2 regions of the Streptomyces zaehneri genome follow, and region 1 is predicted to be linked to the other one. Evidence: riboswitches for the same ligand, from Rfam matches in the RefSeq annotation. Region 1 holds a riboswitch; the other holds the start of a gene.

The links. A riboswitch is a leader RNA that binds a small molecule or an ion and turns the genes downstream of it on or off. The one in region 1 is predicted to bind cyclic di-AMP.
Region 2: it holds a riboswitch for cyclic di-AMP, as region 1 does, so the genes downstream of both, QQM72_RS26880 (transglycosylase SLT domain-containing protein) here and QQM72_RS35450 (transglycosylase family protein) in region 1, are expected to answer to the same signal.

Annotation. Positions count from the first base shown of each region.
Region 1 covers NZ_JASTTJ010000029.1:94,655-99,648, reverse strand. The annotation lists gene QQM72_RS35455 (transglycosylase family protein) at 127-1,152, shown strand; cyclic di-AMP (ydaO/yuaA leader) riboswitch at 1,358-1,544, shown strand; gene QQM72_RS35450 (transglycosylase family protein) at 1,548-2,264, shown strand; gene eno (phosphopyruvate hydratase) at 2,693-3,979, shown strand; gene QQM72_RS35440 (FtsB family cell division protein) at 4,138-4,614, shown strand; gene QQM72_RS35435 (DUF501 domain-containing protein) at 4,755-4,994, shown strand, end outside.
Region 2 covers NZ_JASTTJ010000018.1:77,355-82,348, reverse strand. The annotation lists gene QQM72_RS26885 (HAD family hydrolase) at 1-686, shown strand, start outside; gene QQM72_RS26880 (transglycosylase SLT domain-containing protein) at 859-1,332, opposite strand; cyclic di-AMP (ydaO/yuaA leader) riboswitch at 1,337-1,548, opposite strand; gene QQM72_RS26875 (polyprenyl synthetase family protein) at 2,208-3,218, shown strand; gene QQM72_RS26870 (LolA family protein) at 3,445-4,713, shown strand; gene QQM72_RS26865 (ABC transporter ATP-binding protein) at 4,849-4,994, shown strand, end outside.

The sequences.
Region 1 (4,994 bases):
CTTCACGTGATCTGCGCGGCATTAACTTGTGACAAGTGATCGTCTGCCGATACGTTCTCTCGTCAGCGCGACGCATCGGTTCCACCTGCCGCGCCGGTCAGTGCTGTCCAGAGAAAGGCCCCTCGCATGCTCTCCGGGAACGGTCGTCACCGTCGCCCCCGCCAGGCCCCGGCCCTCCTTGTCGCGGCCGGAGTGACGGGCTCCGCCATCGCCATCCCGCTGCTCGCCGCCTCCGGCGCGAGTGCGGCGGACGGCACGGTGTGGGACAAGGTGGCGCAGTGCGAGACCGGCGGCTCGTGGAGCGCCGACGAGGGCGGCGGCGAGTACGGCGGCCTGAGCCTCACCCAGAAGGACTGGGAGGCGCACGGCGGCCTCGACTACGCCACCAGCCCCGACCTGGCCAGCCGCAGCCAGCAGATCGCCGTCGCGCAGAAGGTGCTCGCGGCCGAGGGGATCGGCGCGTGGGGCACCTGCGGGCTGACCTCCGGGCTCACCCAGGAGAACGGCGCGCTGAACGTGGACACCGGCGTGGCGGACGATTCTTCCGACTCGTCAGACTCGTCTGGTTCTTCCGGATTGTCCGACCTGTCCAGGGGATTGTCCGGATCCTCGGGCGCCTCGGGCTCCACGGCCGACGAGAACTCCTCGACCGGATCGTCCGACTCGTCCGCTGATTCATCCAGTTCGCCTTCGGCATCCGCTTCCTCCCCTTCGTCCCCTTCCTCCGCCGCCACGGGTGACTCCGGTACCTCCGGTGGTTCCGGCGGCCGGAGCGACGGCTCGACGGGCGACGACTCGTCCACGGCGACCCCGGGCGCGGACGACTCGGACAAATACGTCCAGGACGAAGGTTCTTGGAGCCTCGTCGACACCGGCTCCCTCGGCTCGGGCAAGCACCGCGGCGCCACCGCCGACGAGGCCACGACCAAGAGCGCGACCGACGACGGCCTGGACGGCACCACCACCGCCTCCGCCGGCCGGCACGCCGCGGCGACCTATGTCGTCCAGGAGGGCGACTCCCTCGCGTCCATCGCCGACTCCCTTGGCCTCGACGGCGGATGGCGCGCCCTCTATGCCGAGAACCGGGACCTCATCGGTGTCGACCCGAGCAACATCGCCGCCGGTCAGACCCTCGACACAGGGGTGGAATAGGGCGCAAAGCCCAAGAAAAACAGTGGCAGTTCGCGTCACGCTTCGCGCCGAATGTCCGGTTTGGTGAAAGTGTGGGATGAGTCTCAGAAGCCCTGATCGTCTTTGAAATTCCGCCGATCGCGTGTCTACGGTCGAGGCCGCTCGGCAACCCGGGCCCCGGCCGTCGCAACGCCGAATCCTGCCAGCGACGACCCGGGAACAGTCGTCGCGTCAAGCGCCGTAGGCAGGAGCGGGGGACCCAAGGTAAGTGCCGCGCCGGTCGGTTGACCGGAACGGCTCGGGGTGAAGCCACACCTCCCACGGAGCAGCGCTCCGACGGGCGAGGAAGTGGCCGGGCAACTCACACGGCCCGAACCCGACAGCTCACCTCGCAGGCGTCGGTGAGGGGATCCACCATGCTGTTTTCCGCCAAGGGCAAGCACCGCCGTCCCTCCAAGGCGACCCGCGTCGCCACGCTCGCCGGCGTCACCGGCGTCGCCATCGCCGCCCCGCTGATGGCGGCCGGCAACGCCTCCGCCGCCACCGCCTCCGAGTGGGACGCGGTCGCCCAGTGCGAGGCCGGCGGCAACTGGTCCATCAACACCGGCAACGGCTACTACGGCGGTCTGCAGTTCTCGGCGTCCACCTGGGCCGCGTACGGCGGCACCGCCTACGCCTCCACCGCCGACCAGGCCTCCAAGTCCCAGCAGATAGCCATCGGCGAGAAGGTCCTCGCGGGCCAGGGCAAGGGTGCCTGGCCGGTCTGCGGCACCGGCCTGTCCGGCGCCGCCTACAACGGCTCGAGCGCCGGCTCCTCGAGCTCCGGCTCGTCCAGCTCCTCCGGCTCCGCCGGCTCGTCGAACAGCGGCAGCACCAGCAGCCGCTCGACCGAGGAGCAGAGCGCCTCCCGCTCGACCGACCGCCCGGCCGCCTCCAAGACGGTCACCACCCCGACCGGCAAGAAGGTCAAGAAGGGCGACGGCGAGTACAAGGTCGTCAAGGGCGACACCCTCAGCTCCATCGCCGAGAAGCACAAGGTCAAGGGCGGCTGGGCGAAGCTGTTCGAGCTGAACAAGGACATCGTCGTCGAGGCCGACCTGATCTACCCGGGCCAGCAGCTGCACCTGAAGTGACACCGCGCCCGAGGCGTCACGGCGCCTGAAGTGACACCGCATCTGGGGTGTCGCGGCGCCTGGGGGTGTCACCTCACGTGAAGTGACACCTGGCCCCCAGAGAAGCCACAGCGCCCTCATATGCGAGGTCGGCACACTGAAGACCTCGTGAGGGTCACCCCCCGTCCCCACGGGCCCCCCGCTCCGGTGCGTGTTCCCCCGTACGCACCGGAGCGGGGTTTCTCTTTGCCCGTTCGTCACCTCCTGTCGGCTTTTCTCGGCCACTCCCTTTGTTCCGGGCGGAAACAATAGGTACCGTCTGTCTGTCCACGGGACGGTCGGTCGGCTGCCGACGGTCCCGGGGCGGTTAGGCTCTAGTCGCAAGGCTCAGCAAGGGCTCATCAAGGCCCCCGGGCCCCGCACAACCAGCGTCACATCCCAAGAAGGAGATGCTCGTGCCGTCCATCGACGTCGTCGTAGCCCGGGAAATCCTGGACTCCCGAGGCAACCCCACGGTCGAGGTCGAGGTCGGCCTCGACGACGGCAGCACGGGTCGTGCCGCCGTTCCGTCCGGCGCCTCCACCGGTGCCTTCGAGGCCATCGAGCTCCGCGACGGTGACCCCAACCGCTACCTCGGCAAGGGTGTCGAGAAGGCCGTCCTCGCCGTCATCGAGCAGATCGGCCCGGAGCTCGTCGGCTACGACGCCACCGAGCAGCGCCTGATCGACCAGGCCATGTTCGACCTGGACGCCACCGACAACAAGGGCTCGCTCGGCGCCAACGCCATCCTCGGCGTCTCGCTCGCCGTCGCGCACGCCGCCTCCGAGGCCAGCGACCTGCCGCTGTTCCGCTACCTGGGCGGCCCCAACGCGCACCTGCTGCCGGTGCCGATGATGAACATCCTGAACGGCGGCTCGCACGCCGACTCCAACGTGGACATCCAGGAGTTCATGATCGCCCCGATCGGCGCGGAGTCCTTCTCCGAGGCCCTGCGCTGGGGTGCCGAGGTCTACCACACCCTCAAGAAGGTGCTGAAGACCAAGGGCCTGTCCACCGGCCTCGGCGACGAGGGCGGCTTCGCCCCGAACCTGGAGTCCAACCGCGCCGCGCTCGACCTCATCATCGAGGCCATCAAGCAGGCCGGTTACGTCCCCGGCGAGCAGATCGCGCTCGCGCTCGACGTCGCCGCGTCCGAGTTCTACAAGGACGGCAAGTACGAGTTCGAGGGCAAGTCCCGCTCGGCCGCCGAGATGACCGAGTACTACGAGGAGCTCGTCTCCGCGTACCCGCTCGTGTCCATCGAGGACCCGCTGTACGAGGACGACTGGGCCGGCTGGAAGGTCATCACCGACAAGCTGGGCGACAAGGTCCAGATCGTCGGCGACGACCTCTTCGTCACCAACCCCGAGCGTCTGGCCCGCGGCATCGAGGAGGGCTCCGCCAACGCCCTGCTCGTCAAGGTCAACCAGATCGGTTCGCTGACCGAGACCCTCGACGCCGTCGAGATGGCCCAGCGCAACGGCTTCAAGTGCATGATGTCCCACCGCTCCGGCGAGACCGAGGACGTCACCATCGCCGACCTCGCGGTCGCGGTGAACTGCGGTCAGATCAAGACCGGCGCCCCGGCCCGCTCGGACCGCGTCGCCAAGTACAACCAGCTGCTGCGCATCGAGGAGATCCTCGACGACGCCGCGGTGTACGCCGGCCGCAGCGCCTTCCCGCGCTTCAAGGGCTGAACCCTCCCGCGCGTCCGCTCCGCGGACCTCGGGCACAGCAAGGGCTGAGCCGCCGACCCTAACCGGGTCAAGGCTCCGCCAGTCGTACGTACGTCCCCGTACCGGTCCCGTACCGTGTGCGGGGACGTACGCACGTGTGAGACGGGAGGCGGGAAGCAGTGGCCGTGAAGGACCGGGACCGTTTCTCCACCGCGACCAGGATCAAGCTGCTCGGCGAGCAGACCGCGGCCCGGGTCTACCGTTCCCAGACCAAGCGCCAGGCCCGCCGCTCCCGGCTCACCGGCCGTGCCGCGCTCCTCGCGCTCGTCCTGTGCACGCTGATCGTGGCCCTGGCCTACCCGATGCGGCAGTACGTCTCCCAGCGCGCCGAGATCGCCGATCTGGAGCGCGAGAAGCGGCAGGCCGGCGAACGCGTCGAGCAGCTGCGCGACCTCAAGGCGCGCTGGCAGGACGACGCCTACGCCGAGCAGCAGATCCGGGAGCGGCTGCACTACGTGCTGCCGGGGGAGACCGGGTTCGTCGTGATCGACCCGGAGGCGGCCAGGCAGTCCCGCACCGACCTCGGGGCGGCCGACCGCCCCTGGTACTCGAACGTCTGGGACGGCGTCGACAAGTCCGACGCCTCCGACCAGTGAACCGACCCGCAGCCAGAACCGGCAGCCAGAACCCGCAGCCAGAGCCGGCAGCCAGAGCCGGCAGCCAGAGCCGGCAGCCGGAACCCGGTACCCAGAGCCGGTGGCCGGAGCCGGTGGCCAGAACCGATAGAAAGACAGGCATGGAAACGCCCCCGCCGACCACCCCGCGCACCGAGCCCACCGACGCGGACGTCGAGGCCTTCAAGCAGCAGCTCGGACGGCCGCCGCGCGGTCTGCGCGCGATCGCGCACCGCTGCCCGTGCGGTGAGCCGGACGTCGTGGAGACGGCCCCCCGCCTGCCCGACGGCACGCCCTTCCCGACGCTGTACTACCTGACGTGCCCGAAGGCCAACTCGGCCATCGGCACGCTCGAGGCGAAC
Region 2 (4,994 bases), on a different contig from region 1:
CACGCCACCTGGTGGTGACGGGACGGCCCGCGCCCCGGGTGCGCCCGCTGCTCGCCCGGCTGCACAGCAGGGGGCTCGCGGTGTGCGGGCAGGGCGCGCAGTTGTACGACGCCGGAGCGGACCGTCTGCTGTGGTCGGTCACCCTGGACCGGGAGCTGGCCGAGACGGCGCTCGGCAAGATCGAGGCGGAGGTCGGGCAGCTGTACGCGGCTGTCGACCAGGACGGTGTCGACGGGCTGACGCTCATCGAGCCGGGTTACCAGATGCCGCACCCGACGCTGCCCGCCCTGCGTGTCGGCCGGCGCGACGACCTGTGGTGCGAGCCGATCAGCAAGGTGCTGCTGCGCCATCCCGCGCTCTCCGACGACGAGTTGGCGTCGACGGCCCGCTCGGTGGTCGGGTCGCTGGCCACCGTCACCATGTCGGGGCCGGGCACGGTCGAACTCCAGCCCTGCGGCATCACCAAGGCGACGGGTCTGGCCCTGGCCGCCGAGCACCTGGGGCTGCGGCCCGAGGAAACCGTCGCTTTCGGGGACATGCCCAACGACATCCCGATGTTCGACTGGGCGGCCCGGGGCGTCGCCATGGCCAACGCCCATCCCGAGCTCAAGGCGGTGGCCGACGAGGTGACGACGTCGAACGAGGACGACGGCGTGGCCGTCGTCCTCGAACGTCTGTTTCCATAACCGGCTACCGGCTACCGGCAACTGGCCGCTACCGGCTACCGGCTGCGGCAACTGGCCGCCGCCGGTGTCGGCTGTCGGCTACCGGGTACCGGCCACCGGTCGTCGGCCCCGGCCAGTCGGTCACCGGCGGCCGGCACGGGTGACCGGCACCGGTGACCGGCCGGCGGGACGGTCAGTACGCGCCGAACACGTTGTCGATCGAGCCGTAGCGCGCGGCCGCGTAGTTGCAGGCGGCGGTGATGTTCGCGACCGGGTCGTACGAGTCCCACGACGTGCCGTTGACGTGGTAGGCGCGGAAGGTCGGGTCGATGACCTGGAGCAGTCCCTTGGACGGGATGCCCGCGGCCGCGTTGGAGTCCCAGAGGTTGATGGCGTTGGGGTTGCCGGAGGACTCGCGGATGACGTTGCGGTAGATGCCGTTGTACGTCCCCGGGATGCCGTGCTGCCCCATGACCTGGAGGGAGGCGCGGATCCAGCCGTCGAGGTTGTTGGCGTAGCCGAGGCTGGTGGCCGTGGAGACGGCCGGGGTCGCCGCGGAGGCGGTGGTCGCCCCGAGGACGGGGAGAGCGAGCACGGCCGCGCCGGTGGCGGCGACGGCGAGCGTGCGGATGAAACGGTTGCGGCGCGGCTGAGCGGCAGCGGGCATGTCGAATTTTCCTCTCCGGCGCCTGCGAGGTGAGCTGTCGGGTTCGGGCGGGAGCTGCCCGGTCGCGTCCTGACGGTCGCGGCTTTACCCCAAGCCGTACGGCCTGTCCGAAACGTCTCGTGTATCCAAGACATCCGGAAATTCCGTTTCGGCGACTTACCTGGTTCCCCCGCTCCTGCCGAGCGTTATCGATGGGTGTTCGGGCGGCGGCAGGATTCGGCGTTCCGCCCGACAGGCCGGGAACGTATGCGAGAGCACATGTCCGAAACAAGTACCGGATTCACAGATCACCCCTATTGACCTTGGTCTGTGGCCTATGGGGTGCTTGATCCTTTGTGGGTGCAAAGCTTCAACTTGCTTGAGGGGTGCGGAGGATCGGTGAAGAGTGAACCCGGACGGGATCTCCGCGGGGAGTGAGCCAACTCACCAGCGTTCACAAGAGTGGCGAATCGGGCATTAGGCCCAACTCACTGTTAAAGCACCGGCAATGGGTGGCGGAGGGGGTGCGGAGGAATCGGCTTTCCTCGCGCCCGACGTGCCGCGGGGGAGGAGTGGAGGGGATGCGTGATCGTCGTCACGTGGAGAGAGGGCCGGACGGGCCGGTCGGGCCGACGGGAGGCCCGGTCCGGGACATGAATCTCCGGTTCCCGGAAACTCTCTCCATGTCCGCTCATATGAGCTGATCGAAAACATATCGGGCGTGATCCGATAGCGCCTGGCCTGCGGGGGCCTCCCGGGCGAGTCCATTCGAGCCCGCGGGACGTGGGGGCTATCGGTGATCGAAACGTGACCGGATACGCTGACTTGAGTGATGGCAGAGACCTATCGACAAACCGCGTAATCGCCAGTAGACACCAGCAGACAGGAGACCCCTCGTGACCGTCGTCGGGCCGTTCGGGCTGAGCGTGCGGGACCAGGCTCTGGAAGCCGATGTCCAGGCCGGATTGGCGGCTGTCGAGGAAGGCTTGCTCGAGGCCACCAAGAGCGCGGTCCCGTTCATCACGGAGGCCGCCCAGCACCTCGTACGCGCGGGCGGGAAGCGGTTCCGGCCGCTGCTCGTGGTGCTCGCGTCGCAGTTCGGGGACCCGTACGCGCCGGGCGTGGTGCCCTCGGCCGTCGTGGTGGAGCTGACCCACCTGGCCACGCTGTACCACGACGACGTGATGGACGAGGCGGCCGTGCGGCGCGGTGTGTCCAGCGCGAACACCCGCTGGGGGAACTCCGTCGCCGTCCTCACGGGCGACTTCCTCTTCGCGCGTGCCTCCCACATCCTGGCCGACCTCGGGCCCGAGGCCGTCCGGGTGCAGGCGGAGGCGTTCGAGCGGCTGGTCACCGGGCAGATCCTGGAGACGGCGGGGCCGACGGACGGGCGGGACCCGGTCGACCACTACCTGGACGTGCTCGGCGGCAAGACCGGCTCGCTGGTGGCCGTGGCCTGCCGCTTCGGGGCGATGATGTCCGGCGCCGACGAGACGGTCATGGACGTGCTCACGCAGTACGGCGAGCGGCTCGGCGTCGCCTTCCAGCTGGCGGACGACGTCCTGGACATCGCCTCCGACTCGCACGAGTCGGGCAAGACGCCGGGGACGGACCTGCGCGAGGGGGTTCCCACGCTGCCCGTGCTGCGGCTGCGGGAGCGGGCGGCGCGGCTGTCGCTGCCCGAGGACATCGCCCTGTGCGAGCTGCTGGACTCCGACCTGACCGACGACGCCCGGCACACCGAGGCGCTTCAGGCGCTCCGGGCCCACCCGGCGCTGGAGCAGGCCCGCCGGGACACCGTGCGGTACGCGAAGGAAGCCCGGTCCGCGCTGGCGCCGTTGCGGGAGTGCGACGCGAAGGCGGCGCTGATGGAACTCTGCGACGCGGTGGTCCACCGGGCCGGCTGACCCCGGGGACCCCTACGGGTCGGATGCCGCCTCGTCACCTTCGTGTCATACCGCAGGCGTATGTGGAGTTGAGCCCTCGGGCTGACGCTTCCTCATGGCTGATTTGGTCAGATGGGAACCACGGAAAACACCACTCCTCACCGATTCGGGTGAGAATGGCGGCTTGGGGTGGGGACGTTCAGGCGCGAGATGACCAGCCGCCGCCGACGACGGAGGTAAGGCACACATGGCACCGAAGGCATCCGACGACACCACGACCGGCGGGGAGTCGACCGGCGCGGAAGCCGACGACCTGCGCCTCGGACGGCGCAAGGCCGCGCGGTACATCGTCCCGGTCACCGTGATCGGTGTGGCGGCGGCGACGATCGGGCTGGTCCCGGCGCTCGCCGACTCCGGCGACCCCGACCTGCCGAAGATCACCGCACAGCAGCTCCTCGACAAGATCGCCGCTTCGGACGTGCAGCAGCTGTCCGGGACGGTGAAGATCAGCACCGATCTCGGGCTGCCCGACCTCGGCGGACTGGAGAGCGGGCTCCTCTCGGGGGCCACCCAGGGCGGCGACGGTTCGTCCGCCGACCCGTCCACCAAGCTCACCGAGCTCGCCGCCGGCACGCACACCCTGCGCGTCGCCGCCGACGGCCCGGACCGGCAGAAGCTCTCGCTGCTGGAGAGCGCCGCCGAGTACAGCGTCATCCACAACGGCAAGGACGTGTGGGGGTACGACAGCGCCTCCAACGAGGTCTACCACTCGACCGCCGACGAGAGCGCCGGCAAGGGCTCCGGCAAGGCTGAAGCCCCGGTCCCCGCCACGCCCCAGGAGCTCACCGAGGACGCTTTGAAGGCGGTCGACGACACGACCTCCGTGACCGTCGACGGCACCGTCCAGGTCGCCGGCCGTGACGCCTACCAGCTGCTGGTCAAGCCGAAGCAGTCCGGTTCCACGGTCGGCGCGATCAGTGTGGCCGTCGACGCGAAGACGGGCCTGCCGCTGAAGTTCACGCTGACCCCGGCGAGCGGTGGCGCCGCCGTCGTGGACGCGGGCTTCACCCAGGTCAGCTTCGCCAAGCCCGCCGCGTCCACCTTCGACTTCACCGCCCCCAAGGGCGCGAAGGTCACCGAGGGTGACGAGGCCGGGAAGAGCGCCCCCTCACACTCGGGCAAGCCCGACGACCTCGCGAAGGACCTCGAAGGCGTCGAGGGCGTAGAGGGCGCGGAAGGCCTTGAAGGCCTCGACGGACTCAATGTCCTCGGCGAGGGCTGGACGTCCGTCGCCGTCTTCGACACCGGTGGCGAGGGCATGCCCTCGGGTGCGGAGGCCGGCGGCGACCTCGGCGGCTTCCTCGGCTCGTTCGGCGACAAGGTGACCGGCAAGTTCGGCTCCGGCACCGTCTTCTCCACCCGCCTGATCAACGCCCTGATGACGGACGACGGCAAGGTCTACGTCGGCGCGGTCACCAAGGACGCCCTGGTGAAGGCGGCGAACGCGGCGAAGTAGGCCGAGCGGCCGAAGGCCGGAGCATGCGGAGTGGTCGCGTGGTGCAGTGATGAAGTGATGAAGTGGCGGCGCGGGTGACGTAGGGCAGAGGTCGGCCTCCGGACACCGGAGGCCGGGAGCCGGGGAGGGAAGCCGATGGGGGAGTCAGCGCGCGAGCCCGTACGCGAGCCCGTGCCGCAGCCCGTACGCGAACCCGTGCCGGAGTCCCTGCGGGTTCCTGTGTCGGAGTCCCTGCGGGTTCCTGTGTCGGAGTCCCTACGGGTTCCTGTGCCGGAGCCCGT